2 regions of the Saccharopolyspora erythraea genome follow, and region 1 is predicted to be linked to the other one. Evidence: riboswitches for the same ligand, from Rfam matches in the RefSeq annotation. Region 1 holds a riboswitch; the other holds the start of a gene.

Region 1 (14,247 bases):
GACCTCCAGCGCCTGACCCGCCAGGCCCGTCCGGCCCAGCAGGTACAGCAGCGCCAGGCCGCCGACCACCGGCGGCAGCACGAGCGGCAGCAGCACGAGCCCGCGCACGACCCGCAGTCCGCGCATCCCCGACCTGGCCAGCACCACGGCCAGCGGACCGCCGAGCACCAGCGCCAGCGCGGTCGAGACCAGTCCGGTGCGCACCGACAGCTCCAGCGCGCTCAACGCGGCTTCGCTGCTCAGCAGCGCAGGCAACCGCACCGGGTCGACCCGCAGGAACAGCCCCGCCACCGGCAGCACGATCAGCGCCAGACCGAGCAGCGCGGGCACCCACAGCACACCGGGCACCGCGACCTGGTGCCGGTGGGAGGGCCGCGACCGCTTCCGGCCCGCCTCGACCCCGGCTGCCGACGTCACGGCGTCGCGAACCCGTGCGCGGTGAGCACCTCGCGGCCGGCGGGTCCGCGCACGTACGCGAGGAACTGCTTGGCCAGCTCGGCTTGCGGAGCGTTCTTCAGCGCCGCGATCGGATAGGTGTTGACCGCCTTGCCCGACTCGGGGAACTCCACGGAGTCGACCTCGCCCGCCGCGGACCGGGCGTCGGTGACGTAGACGAGCCCGGCATCGGCCTCGCCAGCGGAGACCTTCTGAAGCACCGCCTTCACGTCGTCCTCCTCGCTGGAGGGCTGCAACCGCACGCCCGCGGCCTGTTCCACCTTCTCCGTCGCCGAACCGCACGGCACCTGCGGCGCGCACACCACGACGACCCGGCCGGGCGCCGCCAGGTCGGCCAGCGAGGCGACCCGGGCGGGGTTGCCCTTCGGCACGGCGATGGCCAGCCGGTTGGTCGCGAACGTCTCCGCCGGGGCCGCGAGGTTCGCGGCGGCCTTGTCCATGTTCCTGGTGTCGGCGGAGGCGAACACGTCGGCGCCGCGCCCCTGGTTGACCTGCTCGGCCAGCGTCGACGAGCCCTGGTAGTCGAACTGGACCCGCACGCCCGGGTGCTCGGCGCTGAAGCGCCTGCCGATCTCGTCGAACGACTCGGTCAGCGATGCCGCGGCCAGCACCGTCAACGTCCGCTCCTGCTGCTGTTGCTGCTGCGGGGCCGCCTGCCCGCAGCCGCCGAGCAGCAGGACCGCCACCAGCCCCGCCACCGCCGGCCTGATCCGCGACATCATCACTCTCCTGGTGTCTCCACTACGACGGTCGTCGACTTGACCACCGCCACCGCCAGCACTCCCGGCTCCAGCCCCAGCTCCCGCACCGCCTCGGTGCTCATCAGCGACACCACGCGGTGCGGCCCGCACTGCATCTCCACCTGGGACATGACGCGGTCCGAGACCACCTCGGTCACCAGCCCGACGAGCCGGTTGCGCGCCGAGCGCCCGACCCCGGACGGGTCCGGGGTGGACTTGGCCTGGTCCCGCGCGAAGCGGGCGAGCGCGGCGCCGTCCACGACGATGCGCCCGCTTGCGTCCCGACCAGTGGGAAGGGCACCGCCGTCGACCCAGCGGCGCACAGTGTCGTCGCTGACACCCAGCAGGCCGGCGACCTCAGAAATCCGATAGTGCGGCACGGCAGAGACGATACTTCCGCATCCACGGCGGCAACCAGGCCCGGAGCCCCGCAAATGCGTCACGGTGATCGGTTTCGTAGCTTCCTCCGATGCCACTACCTGCGCAGATGCCGGTTTGGGAGAAGCAGTACAAATGCCTCCGCGCCGATCGAAATCAGCGCCGCAGCGCGTTAGGGTCGACAGGTGACCGCGGTGGACCTGGGAATCCCGGTCGTGCGCCCCACGACCGACATGTCGACGCGACCCGACACCCCGCAACTGGTGGACCGCTTCGGCCGCATCGCCACGGACCTGCGGGTGTCGCTGATCGACAAGTGCAACCTTCGCTGCACCTACTGCATGCCCGCCGAAGGGCTGCCGTGGCTCAAGCGTTCCGAACTGCTCGACACCGGCGAGATGATCCGGCTGATCCGGATCGCGGTGGAGGAGCTCGGCGTGACCAACGTCCGCTTCACCGGCGGAGAACCGCTGCTGCGGCAGGACCTCGTCGACATCATCAGCGCGACCGCCGAGCTGCCCTCCAGCCCGAAGACGTCGTTGACCACCAACGGCATCAACCTCGGCCGCTACGCCGACGCGCTCAAGCGCGGTGGCCTGAACCGGGTCAACGTCTCGCTCGACACGCTGGACCGCGACACGTTCCGCGAGCTGACCCGCCGCGACCGGTTCTCCGACGTCCTCGAAGGACTGGAGGCGGCCAAGGCCGCCGGGCTGGAGCCGGTGAAGGTCAACGCGGTGCTGATGCGCGGGCTCAACGAGCACGAGGCGTGCGACCTGCTGCGCTACTGCGTCGAGCACGACTACCAACTGCGGTTCATCGAGCAGATGCCGCTGGACCCGCAGCACGGCTGGGACCGCACGCAGATGATCACCGCCGAGGAGATCCTGGAGATGCTCGGCACGGAGTTCGACCTGACCCCGCACGCCGCCGAACGCGGCTCGGCACCGGCCGAGCGCTGGCTGGTCGACGGCGGCCCCGCGACGGTGGGCGTCATCGGCTCGGTGACCCGGCCGTTCTGCTCGACCTGCGACCGGACGCGGCTGACCGCCGACGGGCAGCTGCGGTCGTGCCTGTTCTCGGCCACCGAGACCGACCTGCGCGGGCCGATGCGGGCGGGAGCGGGCGACGAGGAGATCATGAGGCTGTGGCAGGAGACGATGTGGGCGAAGAAGGCCGGGCACGGCATGGACACCGAGGGCTTCGCCCAGCCGTCGCGACCGATGAGCGCGATCGGGGGCTGAGCCGATGACGGCGGTGTCGGAGCACCTGGCGGTCAAGGTGCGCTACTTCGCCGGGGCGCGCGCCGCCGCCGGCGTCGCGGAGGAGGTCGTGCGCCTCGCCAGGCCCACCGACGGGCGGCCGCTGCGCGCGTCGGACCTCATCGAGGCGGTCCTCAGCAGCCGCGGCGAGCGACTCGCCGAGGTCGTGCCCGCCTGCAGCTTCCTCCTGGACGGCGTAGCCGTCCGGGACCGCGCCGTCGAGATCTCCGACGGCGCGGAGTTCGACATCCTGCCGCCTTTCGCCGGCGGCTGAGCCGCCGGTAGGCGGTCGGGAGACACCAGGCACCACCACACCGCCTGGACCCCCGCACTGCCACGCACGACTACGACCAGGCGCCACCACACCGCCTGGTCCCCCGGCACTGCCACTCACGATTACGGCCAGGGCTCCACCACACCCACACGATCTGACGGCGCCACCAGCGGCCACTGCGGTCAGGCACCGGACAACCACCGCACGGCCATGCAGCCGCCGCTGTCGCGTCTCCCGCCGCCGCACGGTCAGGGCCCCGCCATGGCCGCCGCGGAACTGGTCAGCGTCTCCGCCGCCGAGCCGAAGTGAGCCGACCGCAGATCCGATCACGGGCCCCGTGCTGTTCGTCCACTCGTCACGGTCCGCATCGCCTAGATCGCGCCATACCCGCTCCGCAGGTCGCCTCGCGGGCGGAGCCTCCCGTCCGCCCGCGGCGAACACGAGTCCCGCCGTCGACGCCCGCGACCATTCCTTATCTATCTGTCCGCGCGCCCGCGCCCGCGCGCATGCGCGTATACAACACGACGTCGGCGTGTCGGGATAACCCGCTCGTGTGATGTCGGTATGTGTTCGGCTGCTCTGCGCACACACCCCGAATACGTCCGATGTCTCGCGTCCGGCGCGCTGATCGTCTCCGGCGCGGTCGCGCGAGCCCGACGGGGACGAGCGCGGGACCATGCACTTTGATCACGCCTCGCGTCCACGTGAACTCGATCAGTGAAGTTGATCAGAGGTCCGAATCCCGCCCTGGAAGCCCGAATTCAGGGTTACGGCGGCCTGACACCGACGTTGCAACGGCGAAAAAAGGGTGACCCACGCCTCACTGACGGTGATCGATCTCGGGCCGGACACGACTTGATAACGACGCTCTGATCAGCACGGATACCTCGGATCGGATCACCCAACCGCAGCGTTACTGTGACCACCGTCACATAAGCAGAGATTTCCGATCGGCTCGTTGATTACGTAGTGTCGCTCCTCGGTCGGCCCCGAACCGGCCAAGCGAGAACCCGGAAGCCCGCAGCGCCGAGCCCTGTCCGGCGGGCCTCCGGATCCCCGAAACAGGAGAAACCGGACAGGGGCGGGGGAACCACCACTGGGCGCCCCGAACGCCCTAGGGGTGAAGCCGGTCCGAGGACCGGCCGGGCTGCCTCTCAGCCCGAACCCGACAGCTCACTTCGCAGGCGCGGCAGGAGAGAGGAACATGGCTCGTTACCACGGCAAGCACCGCAAACCCTCCAATGCCGCTCGTGCCGCGGCTCGCGTCGCCGTCGCCGGTGCCGTGATCGCCACCCCGCTCGCGATCGCAGCACCCGCCAACGCCGCCAACTGGGACGCCCTCGCGCAGTGCGAGAGCAGCGGCAACTGGAGCGCCAACACCGGCAACGGCTTCTCCGGCGGTCTCCAGTTCACCCCCTCGACCTGGGCTGCCTACGGCGGTACCCAGTACGCGAGCAACGCCAAGGACGCCACCCGCGAGGAGCAGATCGCCGTCGCGGAGAAGGTCCTCGCGTCGCAGGGCAAGAACGCGTGGCCGGGTTGCAGCGCCAAGCTGAACTGGACCAGCGGTAGCACCAAGACCACCAAGAAGGTCACCAAGACCGAGACCAAGACCCAGCCCCGCACCCAGACCAAGACGACCAGCCCGGTGCAGACCGGTGGCGGCGACTACACGGTGCAGCTCGGCGACACGCTCGGCAAGATCGGTGAGAAGTTCGGCGTCGACTACAAGAAGATCGCTGAGCGCAACAGCGACATCATCAAGGACCCGAACCTGATCTTCCCGGGCCAGAAGCTCGACATCAAGTGAGCTGGGCCGGCCTGACGGCCGGACGGCCCCCAGGAGCGCGGGTCGCGTCAGTGCCCCGAATGCTGACGCGGCCCGCCCCCTGAAAACTCGGGACCCCACCGCCTTCCCCCAGCGGTGGGGTTCCGTCATTTCCGGACCGGGAACCCCTCCGACGACCAAGCGGCGGACACTCCCGCACCGCTGAAACGGACCTCCGCGCCGAGCCACCAGTGGCCAGTCATCCGGCAAGGACACGACACGCCGTGGGCGAGTCGGGGCCGATGCGTGGAAGGCGGCGAGTCGTGCCAGCTAGCCCAAGTCGCGCCGCATAGGGCCGAACCGGGCCGTGGAGACAGGGCTCTGGCCAGAAGCAGGTCGCGCCGCGCCAGATCAGGCCGCGCCGCGCCAGACCGGGCAAGCCGGGCCGGGCAAGCCGGGCCGGCCAAACGACCGGCTCACGCCGACGCGAGCCGATCAGCCGGAACCGAGCCGGGTGCGGCCGAGCCAAACCAGACAGAGCCGAGCCGGGTCAGCCGGGCCCGAGCCAGACAGAGCCGAGCCGGGTCAGCCGAGCCCGAACAGAGCAGAGCGAGCGCGGGCGGAGAAACGCAGCGTCTCGCAGGCCCGCAGCGGTGCTCCTGCGCTCAGGGGCAGTTGACCCATTCCTCGGAGCCGTCGTCGAAGACCTGGCGCTTCCAGATCGGGAGGCGGCGCTTGACCTCGTCGACGAGTTCCGAGCAGGCGTCGAAGGCCTGCTTGCGGTGTTCGGCGGCGACCGCGCAGCCGAGGGCCACGTCGCCGATGGCGAGCAGGCCGATGCGGTGGGCGACGGCGATGCTGCGCACGCCCTCGAAGCGGGCGGCGATCTCGCGCGCGACCTCGGCGACCACGTCGCCCGCGCTGGGGTGGCCGGTGTACTCCAGCTCCCGGACACCGCGGCCTCCGTCGTGGTCGCGGACCACGCCACCGAAGGTCACGACGGCGCCCGCCGCGCGGTGCTCGACGAGCCGCGCGAGCTCGTCGACGTCGATCGCCTCGTCGACGACGTCCGCGCGGAGGACGGACGCCTGGGTGCGAGCGGGCGCCGCGTGCCCGAGGTCGTGGCCGGCGGCGACCGCGCCGCCGGAGGAGCCCTCAGCCGCGACAGCGCCGCCGTGCGGCCCACCGACGCCGTGCGAAGCGACGGTGCCGTGGGAGGCGCCTGCCCCGCCGTGGGGCTTGTGGTCGCCGCCGTGGATCTGGTCCACCGCGTGGTCGAGCACGCCCTCCAGGACACCGAGCCCGTCGCTGACGCCGCCGCGCGAGCCGGGCAGGTTCACGATCAGCGTGCGACCGCCGACCCCGGCGAGACCCCGCGACAGCACCGCCGTGGGCACCTGCGGCAGCCCCGCCGAGCGCAGCGCCTCGGCCAGGCCCGGGATGGGGTAGTCGAGCACCTCGGCGGTGACCTCCGGCGTCCGGTCGGTCGGGCTGATGCCGGTGCCGCCGGTGGTGATGACGACGTCCACGCCGTCGGTGACCGCGCGGCGCAGCTCCGCGCCCACCGGCTCGCCGTCCGGGACGACCACGGGGTCGGGTGACTCGTAGCCGCGCGCCCGCAGCCATTCCACGATCACGGGCCCGGTCCGGTCCTCGTAGACACCGGCGGCGGCCCGGTTCGACGCCGCGACCACGCGAGCTGTGCGCGTCATGGACTTCTCCTGTCTCGGAGTGGGGACCTGCGGGGACCGGCAGCCCGGTCGGCGCGCGGACCCGGGAGCCGGCTCCGCGGGCCGGCCACGCCCGACCGGCGGGACCGTCCCAGCACTGCTTCAGCCTTCGCGTACCCAGGTGCCGGTCTTGCCGCCCTCCTTGCGCTCGACGCGCACGGCGTCGAGCACGGCGGCGGGGTCCACGGCCTTGATCATGTCGTGCAGCGCGAGGCCGGCGCCGGTCACGGCGGTGAGCGCCTCCATCTCGACGCCGGTGCGGTCGGTGGTGCGCACGGTCGCGGTGATCCGCACCTCCGCGTCACCGACCTCCAGGTCGACCTTGACGCCCGACAGCGCGATCGGATGGCACAGCGGGACCAGGTCGGGGGTGCGCTTGGCGGCCATGATGCCGGCGAGCCTGCCGGTCGCCAGCGCGTCGCCCTTGGGCAGTCCGTCGCGCCGCAGCAGGCCGATGACCTCGGCGGTGGTCCGCAGCACTCCGCTCGCCACCGCCGTCCGGGCGGTCACCTGCTTGCCGGACACGTCGACCATGCGGGCCGCGCCCGCCTCGTCGACGTGCGTGAGATCGCTCTGCGCCATACGACGAGCGTAGTCCGCGGTTCAGTACTCCAGGTCCTCGGCCATGGACCACGGCAGCGCCGAACCGCCGACCGGCGCGGGCCGGGCCGTCCGGCCCGCCGTCGCCGCCTTGCGCACGGCGTCGGCCACCGCCGGGGCGACCGCCGAGTCGAACACGCTGGGGACGATGAACGAGGCGTTGAGCCGCTCGCCGTCGACGACGTCGGCGACCGCGTTGGCCGCGGCGATCATCATGTCGTCGGTGATCTCGTGGGCGTGAGCGTCGAGCAGACCGCGGAACACGCCGGGGAAGGCCAGCACGTTGTTGATCTGGTTCGGGTAGTCGCTGCGGCCGGTGGCCACCACCTTGGCGTGGCGCTGCGCCTCCAGCGGGTCGATCTCCGGGTCCGGGTTGGCCAGCGCGAAGACGATCGCGTCGGAGTTCATGGTCGCCACGTCGTCCGCGCTGAGCAGGTTCGGGGCCGAGACGCCGATGAACACGTCTGCCCCGGCGACGGCGTCGGAGAGGGAGCCGGTGCGGCCTTCGGCGTTGGTGCCCGCCGCGATCGACTGGAGGTTCGGGTCGGTGTCGCCGCGCCCGGAGTGCACGATGCCGTCGATGTCGACGGCGACGATGTCGCGCGGGTCCTTGCGCTGGAGCAGCCGGATGATCGCCGAGCCCGCGGCGCCGACACCGCAGACCACGATCCGGCAGTCGGTGATGTCCTTGCCCACCACGCGCAGCGCGTTGCGCAGCGCGCCGACCACGACGATCGCGGTGCCGTGCTGGTCGTCGTGGAACACCGGGATGTCGAGCTTCTCGCGCAGCCTGCGCTCGATCTCGAAGCAGCGCGGCGCGGCGATGTCCTCGAGGTTGATGCCGCCGTAGACGGGGGCGATGAGCTCGACCGCGCGGATGATCTCCTCGGTGTCCTGGGTGTCCAGGCACACCGGCCAGGCGTTGACCCCGGCGAACTTCTTGAACAGCGCCGCCTTGCCCTCCATCACCGGCAGCGCGGCCTCCGGGCCGATGTTGCCGAGGCCGAGCACGGCCGAGCCGTCGGTGACGACCGCGACCGAGTTGCGTTTGATCGTCAGGCGGCGGGCGTCCTCGGGGTTCTCGGCGATCGCCGTGCACACGCGGGCGACGCCGGGCGTGTAGGCGCGGGAGAGGTCGTCGCGGTTGGTCAGCGCGACGCGGGAGTTGACCTCGATCTTGCCGCCGAGGTGCACCAGGAACGTCCGGTCGGAGACCTTGCGGACCGTGACGCCGGGCAGCTCCCGCAGGCCGTCGGTGATGTCGCTGGCGTGGTCGGCCGACAACGCGTTGCACGTGATGTCGACGACGATCCGGTCGGCGTGGGACTCGACGACGTCGAAGGCGGTGATGACACCGCCCGCGCGGCCGACTGAACCGGTCAGGTCACCGGCGGCGCTCGCGGACGGCGGAGCCTCGACGCGGACGGTGATCGAATAACCCGGACCTGGAACCGGCATGGCACACCCCTGTCGCAAGAGTCTGTGGACTTGGCCGGGCGACGCGCTCCGGACGACCGCGGTGGCCGCCGGAGCAGGTCACTCATCCGGGGTGAAGCCCCTGCGGGCCTCTAAAGCGACCGAAGTTCACCCGGCACGAAAAATCCTAGAACTTTCACGAATGTGAGGGATATCCGGGCCGGTTTCCGGCCGGAGGTGTTGACAGCCCGGCGGATTTACTTGTTGATCTTGGTGACCGGGTGGGTGTAGGGGACGGTCTCGGTCGACAGCGGGAAGCTGGTGTCGCCGAACGGGGACAGCGCGCCCTGCTTGTCGGCGAGGAACTCGCTCACGGGGTGCTCCCCGTCACCGACCTTCGGCCACGACGGGTCGATGCGGTCCTTCTTGCTCTTTCCGGCCACTTCATTCCTCCTGACCACTCAGGCTGTTGCGAGTTCCAGTTTGCCGGATACCCGGCGCGGACTCACCCACGGGTTGCCGGGGACACACCGGCTGACCGTGCCGTCCGCGGGGGTTTGAGGGTCGGAGCCCGGGGACCATGTGGGCGCATGCCGGGGCTGCGCGAGCCACGGCGGCGACCGGACGGGCACCGGGGCGCGAGAGGTCGTCCGGGGCGGGCCTCGCGGGTCGCGCCACGGCGGCGGACCGCCCGTCGCAGGCGCTGCGCCCACGTCCCGGCGGCCCGTAAGTCTTGCCGGGCTGCCGTAGCGACCCGACGACTCACGGTCGTCGGGCTCCGGCCCTGACGCCGCGCCGTGCTGCGCTCGACCCAACGACTCGGCTTCCGTGCCTGTCGGGCGTCACAGCGAGGGGCGTTTCCGGGCCGGCGCTCGGTATCGTGGAACGGATGCCTGCACTCGCCGACTGGCTGCGCGAACGCGGCGACGACGACCTCGTCGCGCTGCTGCGCATGCGGCCCGACCTGGCCACGCCCCCGCCCGCGGACAGCAGCGTGCTGGCCACCCGCGCCGGGGTCCGGTCCTCGGTGGCCCGGGCCTGCGAGGACCTCGACGCGTTCACCCTCTCGACGCTGGAAGCGCTCGTCCTGCTCGACGCCGACGTGGAGGCGGCATCCCTGGGCGCCGCCTCCGAACTGCTCGGCAGCGACGTGACCCCGCAGCGCACCCGCCGCGCGCTCGACGACCTCCGCGCCCGCGCTCTGGTCTGGGGCGACGACGACGCGCTGTCGATCTCCCCCGCGGTGCGCGAGGCGCTGCCGACGTTCCCCGCCGGGCTCGGCCGTCCCGCCGAGAACCTCACCGAGGCGCAGGCCAAGGCCGCGATCGCCGAGCTCGACGAGGACGAGCGCGGGCTGATCGGCAAGCTCGCCGACGGCTCCCCCATCGGCCGCACCCGGGACGCCGCCGCGCAGACACCGCTGGAACGGGCGGTCAATCCGGTGCAGCGGCTGCTGGCCAAGGGCCTGCTGCTGCGCCGCGACGCCGAGACCGTCGAGCTGCCGCGCCAGCTCGCGTTCGCCGTGCGCGGCGACCACCCGATGGGCCGGGTGGAACCGGAGGAACCGCTGCTGGACCTGACCGACGCCGGGGTCTCCGCGGTGGACTCCACGGCGGCGGGCGAGGTGCTGGAACTGCTGCGCGACATCGAGCTGCTCCTCGACATCTGGGGCCAGGACCCGCCCGACGTGCTGAAGTCAGGTGGTGTCGGGGTCCGCGACCTGCGTCGCGCGGGCAAGGCGATGGAGGTCGACGAGACCCGGCTCGGGCTGATCGTCGAGCTCGTCGTCGCGGCCGGGCTGGTCGCCAACAGCGAGGAGGCCGAGCCGCGCTGGATCCCGACCTACCAGTCCGACAGCTGGCTCGCCTCGATGCCCGAGACGCGCTGGGCGGCGCTCGCCCAGGCCTGGCTCGACCTGCCACGGCTACCCGGCCTGATCGGTGCCCGCGACGAGAAGGACCGGCTGCTCGGTCCGCTGTCGGAGGACCTGCGCAGGCCGCTGGCCCCGAAGGACCGGCGCCGCATCCTCGACGTCCTCGACGAGCTGCCGTCCGGACACGGTGTGCGCGGCGCCGGCGACCTCGCCGCGGTTCTCGCGTGGCGCGCGCCGCGCAAGGGCGGACGGCTGCGCGACGACCTGGTGCGCTGGACGCTGGCGGAGGCGGCGGTGCTCGGCGTCACCGCCATGGGCGCGCTCTCCACCGCGGGCCGGGTCCTGCTGACCGACGGCGGCGCGGAGGCCGCCAGGCACGTGGCGCTGCCGGAGGCGCTCGACCACGTCCTGGTCCAGGCCGACCTGACCGTGGTCGCTCCCGGAAGGCTCGAACCGGACCTGGCCGCCGAGATGAAGCTGGTCGCCGACGTCGAGTCGGCGGGCAGCGCCACCGTCTACCGGGTGGGCGAGAGCAGCGTCCGGCGTGCCCTGGACGCCGGCCGGACGGCCGACGACCTCCACGCGCTCTTCCGGAACCGCTCGCGCACGCCGATTCCGCAGTCGCTCACGTACCTGGTCGACGACGTCGCGCGCCGGCACGGACAGCTGCGCGCCGGAACCGCGTCGGCCTTCCTGCGCTGCGACGACCCGGTGCTGCTGGCGGAGGTCCTGGCGAACCCGGGCGTGCATGAGCTGGAGCTGCGCAAGATCGCCCCGACCGTGCTGGTCAGCCCGCTGCCGCTGGCCGACGTCGTCGACGGGCTGCGCGGCGCGGGGTTCTCCCCGGCGGCCGAAGGGCCGGACGGGCAGGTCCTCGACCTGCGGGCGAGCGGAGAACGCGTGCGCGGGCGCAACCGCCCGAACCCGCCCGCGGCGATGTCGGTGCCCAGCGACGCGCAGCTGAACGAGCTGGTCTGCCAGGTGCGGGCGGGCGACCGCGCGGGGGCGGCGCGGCGCGGCAGCGCCGTGAGCCCCGAGCGCGGGAGGCCCAGCGCCGAGGCGACGCTGCAGCTGCTGCGCGACGCGGCGCGGGAGCGCCGCAGCGTGTGGCTCGGCTTCGTCGACTCGCACGGCGTGGCGACGCAGCGGATCGTGCGGCCGGTGCGGGTCGGCGGCGGCGTGCTCCAGGGCCTGGACCAGAGCGGCGAAACGACGGGCAACTTCCCCCTGCACCGCATCACGTCGGTGGCCCTGGTCGAGGAGTGATCCCCGCGGCGCGCAGCGTCGCGGGGCGCGAAAGCGCCATCCGCGCGACGACCGTCCTGCGGCTGTCAGACGCGCTGGCGCGCCGCGCAGGGCGATGTGTGTGATCGACGATCAGGTGGGTACCCGAAGGTCATGGGAGCCATCGCGGTTCGGTCCGGTGAATCCCCCCTCCGCCGGACCGACGAAGGTGACCGGGCACGGCTCCCCGACGCAAAGCCCGGTCACCGCCCGCAAAAGCCATGTTGTGCACGGCTTTCCAGGACTCGGTCAGCACCCGCGCAGAAAGCCGCACGACAGCCGCCCACACGCACCGGATAGCGGTAACCGCCCGCAAGACGTCCGGGCAACTACCCGCAAACGCGGACAACGATGCGGCGACTGCGAAAGCCGCACGACAGCCATCCACACGCAGCGCGGATTGCGCTGGCGCGCAACGCTGCGCGTTGCGGCTATGTGCGCGCGGCGGCCATGCGCTGGCGCATGGCGTGCTCGACGAGCTTGATCAGCGCCTGCTTGGTCGACTCGCGGTTGCGGGCGTCGACGGTGATCATCGGCACCGAGTCGGCGATGGTCAGCGCCTCCCGCACATCCTCCATGCGGTGGTGCAGCACGCCGTCGAAGGTGTTCACCGCGACCACGTAGGGCAGGCCCCGGTCGTCGAAGAAGTCGATCGAGGCGAAGGCGTCGGCCAGCCTGCGGGTGTCGACGAGCACCACCGCGCCGATGGCGCCGCGCACCAGGTCGTCCCACATGAACCAGAACCGGTGCTGGCCGGGCGTGCCGAACAGGTACAGGATCAGGTCCGAGTCCAGCGACACCCGGCCGAAGTCCATGGCCACCGTGGTGGTGACCTTGCCCGGCGTCGCCGTGAGGTCGTCGACCCCGACGCTCGCCTCGGTCATCACCGCCTCGGTGGTGAGCGGCACGATCTCGGAGACCGAGCCGACGAAGGTCGTCTTGCCAACCCCGAAACCACCGGCGACCACGATCTTGGTCGAGGTCTTGTTGCCGCCGTGGTTGTTCACCTGCGAGCGGGGATCAGAGCCTGCGAAGCCCACTGAGCACCCTTTCCAAGAACTCCATGGACGGCCGATCCCCCACGACCATGCCACTTTCGTGAATCAGAACCAGGCCGAGACCGGCCATGTCACCGATCAGCACCCGCACCACGCCGAGGGGCAGGCGCAGGTGTGCGGCCACCTCTGCCACCGAGCGGGCCTCCATGCACAGCTCGGAGATGGAGCGGTGCTCCGGCGAGGACGCAGCGGGTTGCGCGCGGCCGCGCTCGCTGGTGGAGACCAGCGTCTCAATAGCAAGATCATAATCGGTGCGGGTGCGCCCGCGAGTGCGGGCGTAGGGACGCACCAGCGACCCGGTCTCGCCCGCGCCCTCGTCGGAGACCGGCGCGTCGCCGCCGCGGATCGCGGGCATCGAGCCGGAGATCGACGGCATGGACTGCGAGATCGGCGACATCGGCTGCGAGATCGACGGCATCGACACCGAGGGCATCGACGTCGAGGAGATCGAGGGCATCGACATCGACGACGGACCGCTGTCGTAGCGGCGGTCGTCCCCGCCCTCTGCCGACGCCGCGGAGTAACCCGAACCCGAGTAGCCCGAGTTCGAGTAGCCCGAACCGGAGTAGCCCGAACCGAACAGGTCCGCGCCCGGCCCGCCGAACAGCGCCCTGCTGTAGTCGCTCACGCCGTCGCCCGCGGATTCCTGCTGGTCGTCGGCGAAGTCTGCCTGCCAGGAGTCGGCGCTCAGCCTCTTGTTGTAGAGGCGGAACAGGTCACCGTCCCAGCTGGGATCGGACCCGGCGTTCATGGCGAGCTCCCCTCAGCCTGCTCGGCGTAAGTCACCGTCGGACCATGCCCTGGAGCTGGGCGCGCAGCTCCGGGGTGAGCTGCCGGCCGACCCGCTCCACGAGCAGCGTCATCTCGTAGGCCACGAGACCGATGTCGGCGTTCGGCGCGGCCAGGACCGCCAGGCACGAGCCGTCGCTGATCGACATCAGGAACAGGTAGCCCTGCTCCATCTCCACGACGGTCTGGGTGACATCACCGGCCTCGAAGCAGCGCGCCGCGCCCTGGGTGAGGCTGACCAGCCCCGAGGCGACGGCGGACAGCTGCTCGGCGCGGTCGCGCGGCAGTCCCTGGGAGCCTGCCAGCAACAGGCCGTCCGCGGAGACCACCACGGAGTGCGCGACGCCCGGGACGCGGCGCACGAAATCGGTGATCAGCCAACTGAAGCTGTTGCTGCTCATGGGTTGCTGGACGGACCCGTTCACTCCTGCTCCTCATGACGGCTCGGAATCGAGCGGGGCGGTTCTGTCGAGACCGGGTCGGCCTTGGCGTGCCTACCTCGGCGGATGCCCTGCTGGAAGTTCGACATGCGACCACGCACGGCATCCGGCGACCGTGTCGTGGCCGGCTTTGCCGGCGCGGGGGACTGCGGGCGCGGTGCGGCCGATCCCGGCACCAG
Region 2 (14,247 bases), 1.7 Mb from region 1:
AAATCAGAGAGCGCCGCCTACAAGAAGGCGGCCACGGCCGCGGACGAACTCGACCAGCGCTTCCAGTTCGCCAAGGGCATGCGGCGGCAGCTGAACAAGGTCTTCCCGACGCACTGGTCGTTCCTGCTCGGTGAGATCGCCCTCTACACCTTCATCCTGCTGCTGCTGACCGGTGTCTACCTGACGCTGTTCTTCGACCCCTCGATGGAGGAGGTCGTCTACGACGGCGTCTACCGGAACCTGCAGGGCGTCGAGATGTCCAAGGCGTTCGCGAGCACCCTGGACATCTCGTTCGAGGTCCGCGGCGGTCTGTTCATCCGGCAGCTGCACCACTGGGCCGCGCTGATCTTCGTCGCCTCGATGATGGCGCACATGGCGCGCATCTTCTTCACGGGTGCGTTCCGCAAGCCGCGCGAGAGCAACTGGACCATCGGCGCGCTGCTGCTGATCCTGGGCATGTTCGAGGGCTTCTTCGGCTACTCGCTGCCGGACGACCTGCTCTCCGGCACCGGTATCCGCGCGACCCTGTCGGGCATCGTGCTCTCGATCCCGCTGCTGGGCACCTGGCTGCACTGGGCGCTGTTCGGCGGCGAGTTCCCCGGCATGGAGATCATCCCGCGCCTGTACGTGCTGCACGTGCTGCTCATCCCGGGCATCATGCTCGGCCTGATCGCGGCGCACCTGGCGCTGGTCTGGTACCAGAAGCACACCCAGTTCCCGGGCGTGCGGCGCAAGGAGTCCAACGTCGTCGGCATCCGGATCATGCCGACCTTCGCGGTCAAGGGCGGTTCGCTGTTCGCGGTGGTCACCGGCGTCCTGGCGATCATGTCCGGGATCTTCCAGATCAACCCGATCTGGAACCTCGGCCCGTACAACGCCTCGCAGGTGTCGGCCGCCTCGCAGCCCGACTGGTACCTGGCCTGGGCCGACGGCATCCTGCGCGTCTGGCCGGCGTGGGAGCTCTACCTCGGGCCCTACACCGTTCCGCCGGTGTTCTTCGCCGGTGCCATCGGCATGGGCATCCTGTTCACCCTGCTGATCGCGTACCCGGCGATCGAGCGGAAGCTGACCAAGGACGACGCGCACCACAACCTGCTGCAGCGTCCGCGCGACGTGCCGGTGCGCACCAGCCTCGGCATGATGGCGCTGACGTTCTTCATGGTGCTGATGATCTCGGGCAACAACGACGTCATCGCGTTCGTGTTCAACATCTCGCTGAACGCCATGACGTGGTTCGGCCGGCTGGGCCTGCTGCTGCTGCCGCCGATCGCCTACTACCTCACCTACCGGATCTGCCTGGGTCTGCAGCGGGCCGACCGCGAGGTGCTGGAGCACGGCGTGGAGACCGGCATCATCAAGCGGCTGCCGCACGGTGAGTTCATCGAAATCCACCAGCCGCTCGGCCCGGTGGACGAGCACGGCCACCCGGAGGAGCTGCCCTACCAGGGCGCTCCGGTGCCGAAGAAGATGAACAAGCTGGGCGCGGCGGGCCACCCGGTGCCGGGCAGCCTGCTCAAGCCGGACCCGCAGGAGGAGACCGAGGCGCTGGAGCGTGCGCTGCACGAGGACGCCGAGCGCGAGCGCGAGGAGCGCGAGCAGCGCGAGCTGATCTCGGGCAAGCCCAAGGTCGACTGACCTGGTTCGAGCGAGAGGGCCCCGGCACGGATGCCGGGGCCTTCTTCGCGTGCGACGGCTGCGGCGGGTCGGGCGGCGCCGCGGTGGCCGCCGGAGATCGGTTCCGGGTCCCGTGCGGCCGTCAGAACAGCACCCGCGCCGCCCTGATCGGGTCCGCGACGCCGCTGTCGCCCCGCATCACCGTCAGGTCGGGCGAGGTGCGGCCGGACAGGCCGCGCAGGACGTCCATGGCGTCGCCCTCGACGGTGGCCTCGGGGGCGTCGTCGCCGATCCGCCAGTCGCCGTTGACCAGGCCGGAGAGCTCCAGCACGAAGGGCGGTCCGGCCCATTCGTCGTCGAGGTCGCGCAGCACCTGTTCGGCGACCCCGAGGTCGTGGGGGTGCATCGCGAACGTGCGCCCGGTCGCCCGGCAGATGTCGACGCGGTGCATCCACATGTCGCGGGTGAGGATGACGTCGACGACGTAGCCCAGCGACAGCGGTGGCACGTCTGGGTAGCCGGTGTCGAACCGGAGGTCGCGCGCCTGCTCGGGCATCTCGGGCAGCGCCTGGAGCACCTGCGGCCACAGCCGGTCGAACTCGGCGAGGAGCTCGTCGTCGGGCCGGTCCCGCCAGGCGTCGACGGCCACCTCGTTCATGGCGTCCAGGCGGGGGCGCCCCGCGTACCTGGCGGCGCCCTCCCGGACGCGCCGGGCGAGCAGCTCGGTGTCGAGCGCGTTCTCGGCGTTGCCGACCAGGTGGGCGACGACGTCGTGCACGTTCCAGCCGGTGCACTCGGTCGGCCGCCGCCACTCCTCGGGCGTCAGCGCGCCGAGCAGGTCGCGCATCGCGTCGACCTCGGGTAGCAGGAGGTCGGCGGCGTGGTCGTGATCGGTGCGCGCGACGTCGTGGGCCCGGACGATGGTGGTCATGGTTCTGTCCCCCGATCGACCCCCAGACACCTCCATGGAAGACCTCGGGTGGCGGTCCGGGCAAGGGGATGGCCCAGGCTCGGCTCAGTCCACGGCGGCGTAGGGGGTGCGGCCGCTGACGGCGCGTTCCAGCCAGGTGTGCCACGCTCCCGCGCCCCGCGCGGGCTCCGCCCACGGCTGGGAGCAGCGGACCATCCTGGTGCCTCCGGTGGTCAGCCAGCGGTGGACGACCCGCACCTCGTCGGGCGAGGCGCCACGCAGCGGCCCGGCCCCGGCGGTGACGGTCTCCGCCGACGCCTGGAGCAGGTCGACCACCGGCATCGGCGGGACGCCGCGGCGCGCGGTGCCCGCGGCGGCCAGCCTGCCGTGGCGGACCACGGCCAGGTGCCAGCCGCCGCGTCCGTCGGACCGGGCGGCGACCAGCTCCGGGACGGCGGCCAGCGCCGCCAGCCGCTGTCCGCGGTCCAGGGACCGCACCAGCGCGGCGAGCCGGTCGCGGTGCACGGCGGCGTCCTCGAACCGCTGCGCCTGCGACAGGCGCTCCAGCTCGGTGCGCAGGCGGTGCAGCACGCCGGTGCCGAGCCCCGCGACGACGTCGCTGATGGCGATCACCTCCGGCGCGTAGTCCTCGGTGCTCTGCAACCCGGCGCAGGGCGCGGCGCAGCGCTGGAGCTCGTACAGGGCGCACGGACGGCCGCGCGGGTCCTTGGCGGGGATGCGTTCGGTGCACCGCCGCACCTTGGTGGCCTCCTGGAGCGCGTCCACGGCGTCGGCGGCGGCCCGCCGGGAGGCGAACGGCCCCAGTGCGGACCGCCGAGGCGCGCGCACGACGGAGAGCCGGGGGAACGGCTCGTCGGTGAGCACGACCCACCACGCCCGCTGCGGGAACTTCGACCGCCGGTTGTAGCGGGGCTGGTGCGCGGCGAGCAGCCGCAGCTCGCGCACCTCCGCCTCCAGGGGATGGGCGCAGACGACGTGGTCGATCCGCTCGGCGAGCCCGACCATCTCCTTGATCCGGCTGCGCTTCTCACCCGCGGTGAAGTACTGCCGCACGCGTCTTCGCAGGTCGGTGGCGGTACCGACGTAGAGCACCTCGTCGCTGGGCCCGCGGAACAGGTACACGCCGGAGGCGTTGGGCAGCGCGTCGGCCAGCCCGCGCTTGCGCCTCTGCAGCGGGGTGACGTCCGGCAGGTGCCCGAGCAGGTCCTCCAGCGTGCGCACGCCGATCGGGCCGAGCCGCTCGAGAAGGGCGTGCAGGACGTCGACGGTCGCGCGGGCGTCGTCGAGCGCCCGGTGCACCGGCTCGGTGCGCGCCCCCAGCACGCCGGCGAGCGTGCCGAGCCGGTAGTTGGGGGTCTCGTCCCTGGTCAGTACGCGGCGGGCCAGCCGGACCGTGCACACCACCTTCGGCTTGGGCCAGCGCAGGCCGAGCCGCTCGCAACCAGCGCGCAGGAACCCGGTGTCGAAGGGCGCGTTGTGCGCCACCAGGACGCTGCCCCGGCAGAACTCCAGGAACGCCGGGAGCACCGAGTCCAGGCGCGGCGCGTCGCGCACCATGGCCTCGGTGATGCCGGTGATGGTCACCACCGAGGGCGGGATGTCGCGCTCCGGGTCGACCAGCGTCTGGAACTCCCCGACCACCTCGCCGCCGCGCACCTTGACCGCGCCGATCTCGGTGACCGCGTCCTGGGCGTTGCTGCCGCCGGTGGTTTCCAGGTCGACGACCACGAAGGTGACCTCGTGCAGCGGGACCTCGACCTCGGGGACGATCTCGTCGAAGCTGAGCTGGGCGTGGGCGGTCATCGGTGATCACGCTAGCGGGACACCACGACACCGCCGCCCGCGACGCCGCGTGCGGCGCCCGGCCGCGCGGCAGGGGCGCTACCGATCGCGACGCCGCCATCACCGCCGGCAAGCCGCCTTCGGTCGTGATCACCGCCCGCGGGCATGGTGGACACTCGCGGCGACCGCGTGATCACCAGCCGCGTATGCCCTGCGACGGTGCCGGAGGGCGGCCCGCCCGAGCGGCGAAAACTCCGGACGCGGGTGCCGGCGGCCCGGTGGATGCGCTCGAAGCCCGCTGCTGCGACTAGCCTGTGGGGGTGGCACCACCGACGCCCGGGGAGCAGTCCCCCGCACCTGACGAGTCTGCTGTGGACAGTGCACAGCAGACCCCTGGCGTGCGGGTCGACTGGGACGGGCTCGCCGGGCCGCTGCGTTCCCGGCTGGCCGAGCTCGCGGCCGATGCGCTGGGGGAGATGCGCGCGGCCGACGTGCCCGCCCAGCTGCGCCCGGTGGTGCGCTTCGCGCCCGCCAAGCGCGCGAAGCTCGGCCAGGGGGCGTTGATCGCCGCGCTGCGCGACTCTGCGGTCTTCCGGACCGCGGTCGTCGACTGGTGCCGGGGAGAGCGGCCCGAGGCGCTGAGCCTCACCGACGACGACCCGCTCGTCGTCGCGGCCGCCGCCGTCCTGCAGGAGGCCCCGGTCGCGGCGCACTACGTCGAGCTCGTCGCGCTGCGCACCGAGCAGGGCCAGCTCCGCGGTGAGCGGGACTCGGCGGCGACGCGGGCGGACAAGCTCGCCGCCGAGGCCGAGCGCCTGCGGGCGGAGCTGGCGGAGGCGAAGGTGGCCGTGGAGCGCGCCTGCGGGCAGAGCAGCGCGGAGGCCGACCGGCTCCGCAAGCGCCTGCGCGAACAGGGCGTGCGGCTGAAGGAGGCCAAGGACGAGGCCGAGGCGGCGCGTACCGACCTGGAGCGGGTGCGCGAGGACGCCGACGCGGCGATCTCGGAGATCGCCGCCGAGCGCGACCGCGAGCTGGCCCGCGCCCGGGAGGAGCGGTTGCGCGCCGACCGCGCGGCGGCCGACGCCGAGACCGCGCGCCACTCGGCGCGGGAGGCGAGGCAGGGCGACGAGGTGCGGCTGGCGTTGCTGCTGGAGACGCTCGACGGCGCGCTCGGCGGACTGCGCAGGGAGCTCGGCGCGACCGGCAGCGGCCCGCGTCCGGCCGACGTCGTGCAGCGCGTGCGGTCGCACTCCGGTGCCACTGGCCAGGTGCAGGACGTGGCGGCGCTGGACCGGTTGCTGGCGCTTCCCGCGGTGCATCTGATCGTGGACGGCTACAACGTCACCAAGACCGGCTACCCCGAGCTGCCGCTGGCCGACCAGCGCGACCGCCTCGCGCACCAGCTCGCGGCGCTGGCCGCGCGCACCGGCGCGGAGGTCACGGTGGTCTTCGACGGTGCCGACGTGCTCGCGGTGCCCGCGGCCGGGCCGCGCGGGGTGCGGGTGCTGTTCAGCGAACCCGGTGTGCAGGCCGACGATGTGATCCGCGATCTCGTCGCCGCCGAGCCGCAGGGCAGGCAGCTCGTCGTGGCGACGTCGGACCGCGCGGTGGTCGAGTCGGTGCGCCGTCGCGGTGCTTACGCGGTGCCGTCGGCGATCCTGCTGTCCCGGCTCCACCGCGTCTGACCACCGTCGGGTTCCGGCGCCTGCGCTGGGAGTCCGGACGCGGAGCCGGAGTTTCCGCCGCCGCCAAGGGGATTTCGCCGAACAGACCCTCCGGCGCGGGGTCCGGGCAGGCGGGAGGGGACGGGCGCGCGGTTCGGCGCCGGATCGCTACCGCTGGGCGAGTGGCCGATCTCATAGGCCGGTGACAGCACGGGTAGCCGGTTCCCGCAAGCGTTGGCAGCGCAATCACAAGGCCAGGTAGAAGCCCTGCTGGTAGCGCTACCGTGAGCACACGAATCTCCTCCGTTAGATACCTTGCGCTCTGGTTCACATATTTATGGCCCCACTTCTGGACGCCGCGGCTCACCTTTCGTAACCTAACCGGGACTTCGCGGCGATCAGCTTCCCAAACCGGGCGGCTCCGCGAGTCGCCGCCGAATCGGCTTTGTCGGGGAGCCGAGCCGGGGAACCAACCCGTGGGGTGAATCCGGTCCGGGTGTGCGGAGCATGCCCGCTGGTAGGGCAGCTTCGAGCCCGAACCCGTCAGCTCACCCGGCAGGCGGTCGGAGCAGACGAAGGAGCATGCGCGACGTGGCGTCGCACCGACTGAAGCGCTCATTGCGCGGAGCACTCACCGCTACCGCGGTCGCGGCCGCCGTTGGCATGTCGACCGCGCCGGCGATGGCGGACCCCCCGCTTCCCGACAACGCCTCGGACGCCGCAAAGCAGGTTCGTGAGCTCACGCACCAGGCAGAGCGGCTGACCGAGGAGAAGAAGAAGGCAGAAGAGGACCACGACGCCAAGAAGGCCGAGCTCGGTCGCGCCAACGCCGAGGCGGCCCAGGCCGAGCAGGTCGCGAACCAGGCGCGGGCGGAGGAAGAACGCTTCCGCGGCCAGGTCGACCGGCTCACCAACGCCTCCTACCAGGGCGCGCGGCTGAACAAGCTCTCCGCGCTGCTGGTCAGCGAGTCCCCGGACGACTTCCTGGACCGCGCGTCGGCGCTGGACGTGCTGGCCAAGGACAACAACGACGCGGTGAAGCGGCTTTCCGCCGCCGTCGACCAGGCCGAGGCCGCGGAGTCGCGGGCGCACGACGCCCGCAACCGCGCCGTGCAGGCCGAGACCGACGCCGGCCGTCTCGCGGGCGACCTCGCCCGCAAGGAGACGGAGATGCGGGCCGCGATCGACAAGGCCGAGCAGCGCTACAACCAGCTCAGCGGCGAGGACCAGGACTCGCTCAAGGGCGACGGCGAGACCAGCTACAACGGTCCGATCGACGGTGCGGGCGCGGCAGCGTCCGCGGTGCGCGCGGCGCTGAGCAAGACCGGTTCGCCCTACGTCTACGGCGCCAAGGGTCCGAGCAACTTCGACTGCTCCGGCCTGATGCAGTGGGCGTACAAGCAGGCCGGCGTCAGCATCGGCGGCAGCACCGGCACCCAGAAGACCGAGGGCCGTTCCGTCTCGGCAGGCGACCTCAGGGCCGGTGACCTGATCTTCTACTACGACAGCCAGAGCCACGTGTCGATGTACATCGGCAACGGCAAGGCGGTGCACGCGCCCACCACGGGCGACGTGGTGAAGGTCGCCGACTACAAGAGCATCGGTGACGTCAACGGGATTCGCCGAGTCGTCGGCTGACGACCGCAGTTCCATCGGGAGGGACCGGCATCGTGCCGGTCCCTTTCGTGTGACACGGGGTTCCGCGGCCTGCGATACCGGGTGATCGCGGCGGGCTCCGGTCCCCGCCCCGGCCTACGATCCGCGCTGTGCCAGGCCACGGGACGTTGCGCGGGTGGGTGGCCGCGGCCGCCGCCGCCGCGGTCGTCGCCGGCCTGTCGGTGATCTCGCTGCCCGGTGACGGCAGTCCGCCGCGCCCCGGGCCGGAACGCCTGGCCGGACGGCAGCCGCGGGCTCCCGTGGACCCCCGGACCGCCGCGGTCCGCGCGCTGCTGGAGCGGCGCGCCGCCGCGCTGCGGGCGCGTGACGAGCTCTCGTTCCTGTCCTCAGTGGACCCCAAGGCGCCGACCGACTTCCACGACCGGCAGCGGGCGCTGTTCCACAACCTCGCCGAGGTGCCGCTGTCCCGTTGGGCCTACCACGTCGACGCCGCCGACGTGCTGCCGTCGGCTCCCGTGCCGCCGGTGCCCGGTGACGAGGTCTGGGCACCCCGGGTGAGCCTGGAGTACGCGCTGCAAGCCGTCGACACCGTGCCGACCCGCCGCACGATGGGCTACCTGTTCGTCCGCCGCGGCGACTCCTGGTACCTGACCTCCGACGACGCGCTGGAAACCCGGGGACGTCCGACCTGGCGCGGTCCCTGGGACTTCGCGTCGTGCCGCACCACGACCACCGCGGGGGGACTGGTCGTCGGCCACGACGACAACCGCGAACTGGTCGAGCGGGTGGCGGGCATGCTCGACGAGTCGGCCGACCGGGTCAGCCGGGTCTGGGGCACCGACTGGCCGCGGCGGGTCGCGGTGCTGCTGCCCAGCACCAGCGACGAGCTGCGGGCGCTGGTCGGCCCTGAGTTCGCCGTGGACGGCATAGCGGCGGTCGCCGTGGCCGACGGCGTGGACACCGCGGCCCGGCGCGTGGAAGGGCCGCGCATCGTGCTCAACCCGATCACCGCGGCCGGGCTCTCCGACACCGCGCTGGGCGTGGTGCTGCGGCACGAGATCACCCACGTCGCCGCCCGCGCCGACACCGTCGACGGCGCCCCGATGTGGATGCTCGAGGGCTTCGCCGACTACGTCGGCTACCGCGACAGCGGGATCGCGCCGGCGCAGGTGGCTCCGGAGCTGGTGCGGCAGGTCCGCGGCGAGGGGCCGCCCGCGGGGCTGCCGTCGGACCGGGACTTCCACCTGGCGGGGCGGCGGCTGGACCTGGCCTACCAGCAGGCGTGGTCGGTCGTCGGCTACCTGGCGGGCCGGGTCGGGGAGCAGCGGCTGGTGCTGCTCTATCGGCGCGTCGCGGGCTCCAGCTCACCGGAGGCGGTGGACCTCGCGCTGCGCGAGGTGGCGGGGATGAGCACCGGGCAGCTCCTCGACGGCTGGCGCGAGCACCTGCTCCGCACCTTCGGTTGAGCGAGGCCGCGCGGAGCGTGGTTTGCATAGCAGTGCGGGGAGCCGACCTTCAGTACCTGTCTTCGAACTCGCCTTGCGTGGCGGTGTCGGTGGCGGAACCTCAGGCGCCCTCTGGCTCCGGGATCTTTTTCTGACGTATCGCTCATACGCGGCGAAAAAGCTGTCCTCGCCAGAGGACGCCTGAGAACCCGCGGCGGTGTGGGTTGCGGGGGTGGGCCAAGCGGCTGCGCCGCTTCGAAGACCAGAAACTGACTCTCAGGCGGTGCCGGTTGCGAGGGTGGGTGCCGCTCATGAAAAGACGACCCGGCCGGCCCGCTCGGGTGCGGACCGGCCGGGACGGACGTGAGCGCGTCAGGCGTAGATCGACTCGATCGTCTGCGCGTGGTTCTCGGCGACCTTGTTGCGCTTGAGCTTCATGCTCGGGGTGAGCTCGCCGGTGGCCTCGGTGAAGTCCTCCGGCAGGATGCGGAACTGCTTGATCTGCTCGGCCCGCGAGACCGCCTTGTTGGCCTCGTCGATCGCCTTCTGCACCTCGGCGCGCAGCTCCGGGTCGTCGACCAGCTCGGCGGCGGTGGTGGTCTCCTTGCGCCCGTGGTTGGCCAGCCACGACGGCAGGAACTCCGGGTCGATGGTGACCAGCGCGCCGATGAACGGCTTCTTGTCACCGACGACCATGCACTGGCTGATCAGCGGGTGCGCCCGCAGGTGGTCCTCGAGTACCGCCGGTGCCACGTTCTTGCCGCCCGCGGTGACGATGATCTCCTTCTTGCGGCCGGTGATCCGCAGGAAGCCCTCGTCGTCCAGCGACCCGAGGTCGCCGGTGTGGAACCAGCCGTCCTCCAGCGACTCCTTGGTCGCGGTCGGGTTGTTCCAGTAGCTGCGGAACACCACGTCGCCCTTGATCAGGATCTCGCCGTCCTCGGCGATGCGGACGGTGGTGCCCGCGACCGGGCGGCCGACCGTGCCGATCTTGAAGGCGCTCTCGACGTTGACCGTCGCGGCGGCGGTGGTCTCGGTGAGCCCGTAGCCCTCCAGCACGGCGACGCCGATGCCGCGGTAGAAGTGCGCCAGCCGCTCGCCCAGCGGCGCACCGCCGGACACCGCGGCGATGCAGCGGCCGCCGAGCGCGGCGCGCAGCTTGCCGTAGACGAGCTTGTCGAAGGCGAGGTGCTTGAGCCGCAGGCCGATGCCCGCGCCGCCGTCGTCGTGGGCCTTGCTGTGGGCGACGGCGGTCTCCTCGGCGAGGTCGAAGATCCGGCCCTTGCCGTCGGCGTGCGCCTTCTGCTTGGCGGTGTTGTAGACCTTCTCGAACACGCGCGGGACCGCCAGCACGAACGTCGGCCGGAACGAGCCGAGGTCGCTGATCAGGTCCTTGACGTCGCCGGTGTGGCCGAGCGTGGTCCGGCCGTAGATGCAGCCGATCGCCACCGCGCGGGCCAGCACGTGGGCCAGCGGCAGGAACATCAGCATCGAGTTGCCCGGCTGCATCAGCTGCGGGAACGCGTTGATCTCGGCCCGCGCCTCGGCCAGCAGGTTGCGGTGGGTCAGCTCGCAGCCCTTCGGCCGGCCGGTGGTGCCGGAGGTGTAGATCAGCGTCGCGAGCTCGTCGGCGCCGACCTCGCGGCGGCGCTGGTGGGCCTCGCGGTCGTCGATGCCCGAGCCCAGCGCGGTCAGCTCGTCCACCGCGCCTGCCGCGCCGCCGTCGGTCGGGCCGTCGATCTGCCACACGTGGCCGACGTCGGGGAGCCGGTCGACCACCGCGTCGATCTCGGCGCGGTGCGCGGCGGTCTCCACGAAGGCGGCCTTGGCCCCGGAGTCGGTGAGGATCCATTCGACCTGGTCGGCGGAGGAGGTCTCGTAGATCGGCACGGTGGCGCAGCCCGCGGCCCAGATGGCGAAGTCCAGCAGCGTCCACTCGTAGCGGGTCTTGGACATCAGCGCGACCCGGTCGCCGCGCTGCAGGCCCGCGGCGATCATGCCCTTGCTGACGGCCAGCACCTGGGCGGCGAAGTCCGCGGCGGTGACGTCGATCCAGGTGCCGTCCACCCGGCGCCGGAAGCTCACGGTGCCACCGAAACGTTCCGCGTTGGCCCACACCATGTCGGTGAGGTTCTCGTCGTCTGCCACCTTCGCCGTGGCTGGGACGCTGAACTCTCGCACGTCGAAACCTCCGAAAACACGCCTTTGGTCGGGGCACAACCTAACGCCGATAGTTACCGAGCGGTAGTCCCGGTTTTGCTACCCCCGGCGCATGGTGGGGGTCGTTGATCCTTCCGGAAGCTTGCCATGCGCCAGCCCAGGTCGCTGGCGGTGCGTGGGCACCGTCACCGCACGGATGGGGCAGGTGAGCCCGCGCCTCCGCGCTCGGGCCGCCGCGGCTCGCATCCGCGCCGTGGCCCGCCCGCTCACCCGGCGGGACGGCGTCCGCACGCGCCGGGCGGGATGGCAGGCTGTGGGCATGCCCGCGATCGACGTCTCCGACGAGGTCTTCATCGCCGCCGCGCCGGGCGCGGTCGCCGAGCGCTTCGCCGACCCGGCGCGGCACCGGCGCTACTGGCCAGACCTGGTGCTGCGCGTCGAGGAGGCCAGGGGCGTCAAGGGCGTGCGCTGGAGCATCGCGGGCCCGCTGACCGGCACGATGGAGGTGTGGCTCGAGCCGGTGCTCGACGGCACGGTGCTGCACTACTTCCTGCGCGCCGACCTGCCCGCGGGCGTCCGCAGGTCGGCTGCCACCGAGGCGAGACGCCGCCGGCTGGCGGCCCGCGCGGTCGCGTTCGCGCTCAAGGACCAGCTCGAGTCGGGTCGTGCGCCGGGCTGCCCGCCGGCGCTAGTTTCGGATCAGGTGCACTGAGCAGGCGCTGCGGAATGGAGTTGGGTTGCGCGTCCACGTGGTCTCCGACGTCCACGGCAACGTGGAGGATCTCAAGCGCGCGGGCGACGGCGCGGATGCGTTGGTCGTGCTCGGCGACCTGATCGACTTCGTCGACTACCACGAGCACGACAAGGGCATCCTGGGCGCGGTCTTCGGGCCCGAGAAGGTCGCGCGCTTCGCCGAGCTGCGCCGCAGCCACCGTGGCAAGGAGATCTCCGCCTACGCCCGGTCGCTGTGGGAGAGCCTGTCCGACCCGGCCAAGGTCGTCGAGGACGCCGTCCGCGACCAGTACTCCGAGCTGTTCGGCGCGATGACCGCGCCCACCTACGCCACGCCCGGCAACGTCGACGCCCCGCGGCTGTGGCCGGAGTTCGAGCGCGAGGGCATCCACGTCCTCGACGGCGGTAGCGCACTGATCGGGGGCCTGCGCTTCGGCTTCATCGGCGGCACCCTGCTGCCGGAGGGCGCCGTGCTGCGCAAGCACGCCCCGTGGGTGCCCTACCTGCGGCCGGAGCAGGAGTACGACGACGCGCTGGCCGCGCTGGAGCCGCTGGACGTGCTGTGCAGCCACCTGCCGCCCGCCGTCCCGGAGCTGCTCTACGACGTCGTGGCCAGGCGTCCCGAGCACGGGTCGGCGGCTCTGCTGCGGCGCATCCGCACCGACGCCCCGCGCTGGTCGCTGTTCGGGCACGTGCACCAGCCGCTCGCGCAACGGGTCCGCGTCGGACGCACCGAATGCGTCAACGTCGGCCATTTCAAGCGAACCGGACGACCGTACGTGCTGGAGTGGTGACCCGCGCCGCGGCGATGGCCGGACCCCGTCTCCGGACGTGTGCGCCGGTGCCGCGACGCGTCACGCGACGTGGCGCGTCGCGCCCTGTAACCTGCGGTGCATGGTCGATCAGTCCACCCAGTCCATCGTGATCGAAGCTCCCGCCGCGGAGATCATGGCGGTGATCTCCGATTTCGCCGCGTACCCGGAATGGGCGGCGGCGGTCAAGGAAACCGAGGTGCTGTCGACCACCACGGGCGGGCGGGCCGAGAAGGTCAGGTTCGTGCTGGACGCCGGTGTGGTCAAGGACACCTACGTCAACGTCTACGACTGGGCCGAAGACGGGTTATCGGTGAGCTGGAACCTCTCCGAGGGGCAGGTGCAGAAGGCGCAGCGCGGCAGCTACCGGCTGGACCCGCAGGGCGACTCCCGCACCGAGGTGACCTACAGCCTTGCCGTGGACCTGGCGATCCCGATGATCGGCATGTTCAAGCGCAAGGCGGAGAAGATGATCATGGACACGGCGCTCAAGGAGCTCAAGCGCCGCGTCGAGACCTCCCGCTGACGCACCGAAAGACGGCCCTTTGCGCATCCTGTTGTTCACCGGAAAGGGCGGCGTGGGCAAGACCACGCTGGCCGCCGCGACCGCGGCGCGGCTCGCCGCGCGCGGTGAGCGGGTGCTGGCCGTGTCCACCGACCCGGCGCACTCGCTGGCCGATGCGCTGGGCGTGCCGCTGGGTCCGGAACCCCGCGAGATCCCGCTGGGCATGCACGCCGCCGAGGTGCAGACCCGCGGCCTGGTCGACAAGAACTGGGCCGAGCTGCGGGAGCACCTGCGCACCATGCTGCTGGCGGCAGGCGTCGCCGAGCTGGAGGCCGAGGAGCTGACGCTGCTTCCCGGCGTGGAGGACCTCCTCGCGCTCGCCGAGGTGCACCGGCTCGCCGCCAGCGGGCTCTGGGACGCCGTCATCGTCGACTGTGGACCGACCGCCGAGACGCTGCGGCTGCTCGCGCTTCCGGAGTCGCTGTCCGGCTACCTGGAGCGGCTGTTCCCCGCGCACCGCAGGGTCGTGCGCGGCATGCTGGCCGGCATGGCCGGCAGCGAGAACGTCCAGCGCTGGGACGCCGCCGCCGAAGCGCTGAGCAGACTGGCCGAACGCCTCACCGCGCTTCGGGAGATGCTGGCCGACCCCGGCACGGGCGTGCGCCTGGTGCTGACGCCGGAGAGCGTGGTGGCCGCCGAGACCCGCCGGACGCTGACCGCGCTGGCGTTGCAGCAGGTCCGCGTGGACGGGCTGGTCGCCAACCGCCTGGTGCCGAACCCCGGCGCGGCGCGCGGCGAGGCCGCGCAGTGGATGCGGACCCGCAGGCGCGAGCAGGAAGCCGTGCTCGACTCGGTGCGCGCGGCCACCGACGTGCCTCTGCGCACCGTCGAGCACCGCGCGGCCGAGCCGGTCGGTGTCGAGGCTCTGCGGGAGCTCGCCGACGAGCTCTACGGCGACGGCGACCCGCTGGCGGCCGGCGAGGAC

What was found. A riboswitch is a leader RNA that binds a small molecule or an ion and turns the genes downstream of it on or off. The one in region 1 is predicted to bind cyclic di-AMP.
Region 2: it holds a riboswitch for cyclic di-AMP, as region 1 does, so the genes downstream of both, HUO13_RS10825 (C40 family peptidase) here and HUO13_RS03040 (transglycosylase family protein) in region 1, are expected to answer to the same signal.

Annotation. Positions count from the first base shown of each region.
Region 1 is NZ_CP054839.1:629,860-644,106, reverse strand. It holds gene HUO13_RS03065 (ABC transporter permease) at 1-348, opposite strand, end outside; gene modA (molybdate ABC transporter substrate-binding protein) at 414-1,175, opposite strand; gene HUO13_RS03055 (TOBE domain-containing protein) at 1,178-1,576, opposite strand; gene moaA (GTP 3',8-cyclase MoaA) at 1,760-2,818, shown strand; gene HUO13_RS03045 (MoaD/ThiS family protein) at 2,823-3,110, shown strand; cyclic di-AMP (ydaO/yuaA leader) riboswitch at 4,178-4,293, shown strand; gene HUO13_RS03040 (transglycosylase family protein) at 4,315-4,920, shown strand; gene HUO13_RS03035 (molybdenum cofactor biosynthesis protein MoaE) at 5,544-6,590, opposite strand; gene moaC (cyclic pyranopterin monophosphate synthase MoaC) at 6,711-7,190, opposite strand; gene HUO13_RS03025 (NAD-dependent malic enzyme) at 7,212-8,666, opposite strand; gene HUO13_RS03020 (hypothetical protein) at 8,882-9,067, opposite strand; gene HUO13_RS03015 (helicase-associated domain-containing protein) at 9,514-11,763, shown strand; gene HUO13_RS03010 (GTP-binding protein) at 12,213-12,821, opposite strand; gene HUO13_RS03005 (DUF742 domain-containing protein) at 12,802-13,590, opposite strand; gene HUO13_RS03000 (roadblock/LC7 domain-containing protein) at 13,622-14,029, opposite strand; gene HUO13_RS02995 (sensor histidine kinase) at 14,050-14,247, opposite strand, start outside.
Region 2 is NZ_CP054839.1:2,335,004-2,349,250, forward strand. It holds gene qcrB (cytochrome bc1 complex cytochrome b subunit) at 1-1,635, shown strand, start outside; gene HUO13_RS10810 (maleylpyruvate isomerase family mycothiol-dependent enzyme) at 1,757-2,545, opposite strand; gene HUO13_RS10815 (DEDD exonuclease domain-containing protein) at 2,630-4,348, opposite strand; gene HUO13_RS10820 (NYN domain-containing protein) at 4,699-6,012, shown strand; cyclic di-AMP (ydaO/yuaA leader) riboswitch at 6,414-6,567, shown strand; gene HUO13_RS10825 (C40 family peptidase) at 6,673-7,629, shown strand; gene HUO13_RS10830 (basic secretory family protein) at 7,758-9,074, shown strand; gene HUO13_RS10835 (AMP-dependent synthetase/ligase) at 9,426-11,234, opposite strand; gene HUO13_RS10840 (polyketide cyclase / dehydrase and lipid transport) at 11,533-11,925, shown strand; gene HUO13_RS10845 (metallophosphoesterase family protein) at 11,951-12,739, shown strand; gene HUO13_RS10850 (SRPBCC family protein) at 12,840-13,283, shown strand; gene HUO13_RS10855 (ArsA family ATPase) at 13,303-14,247, shown strand, end outside.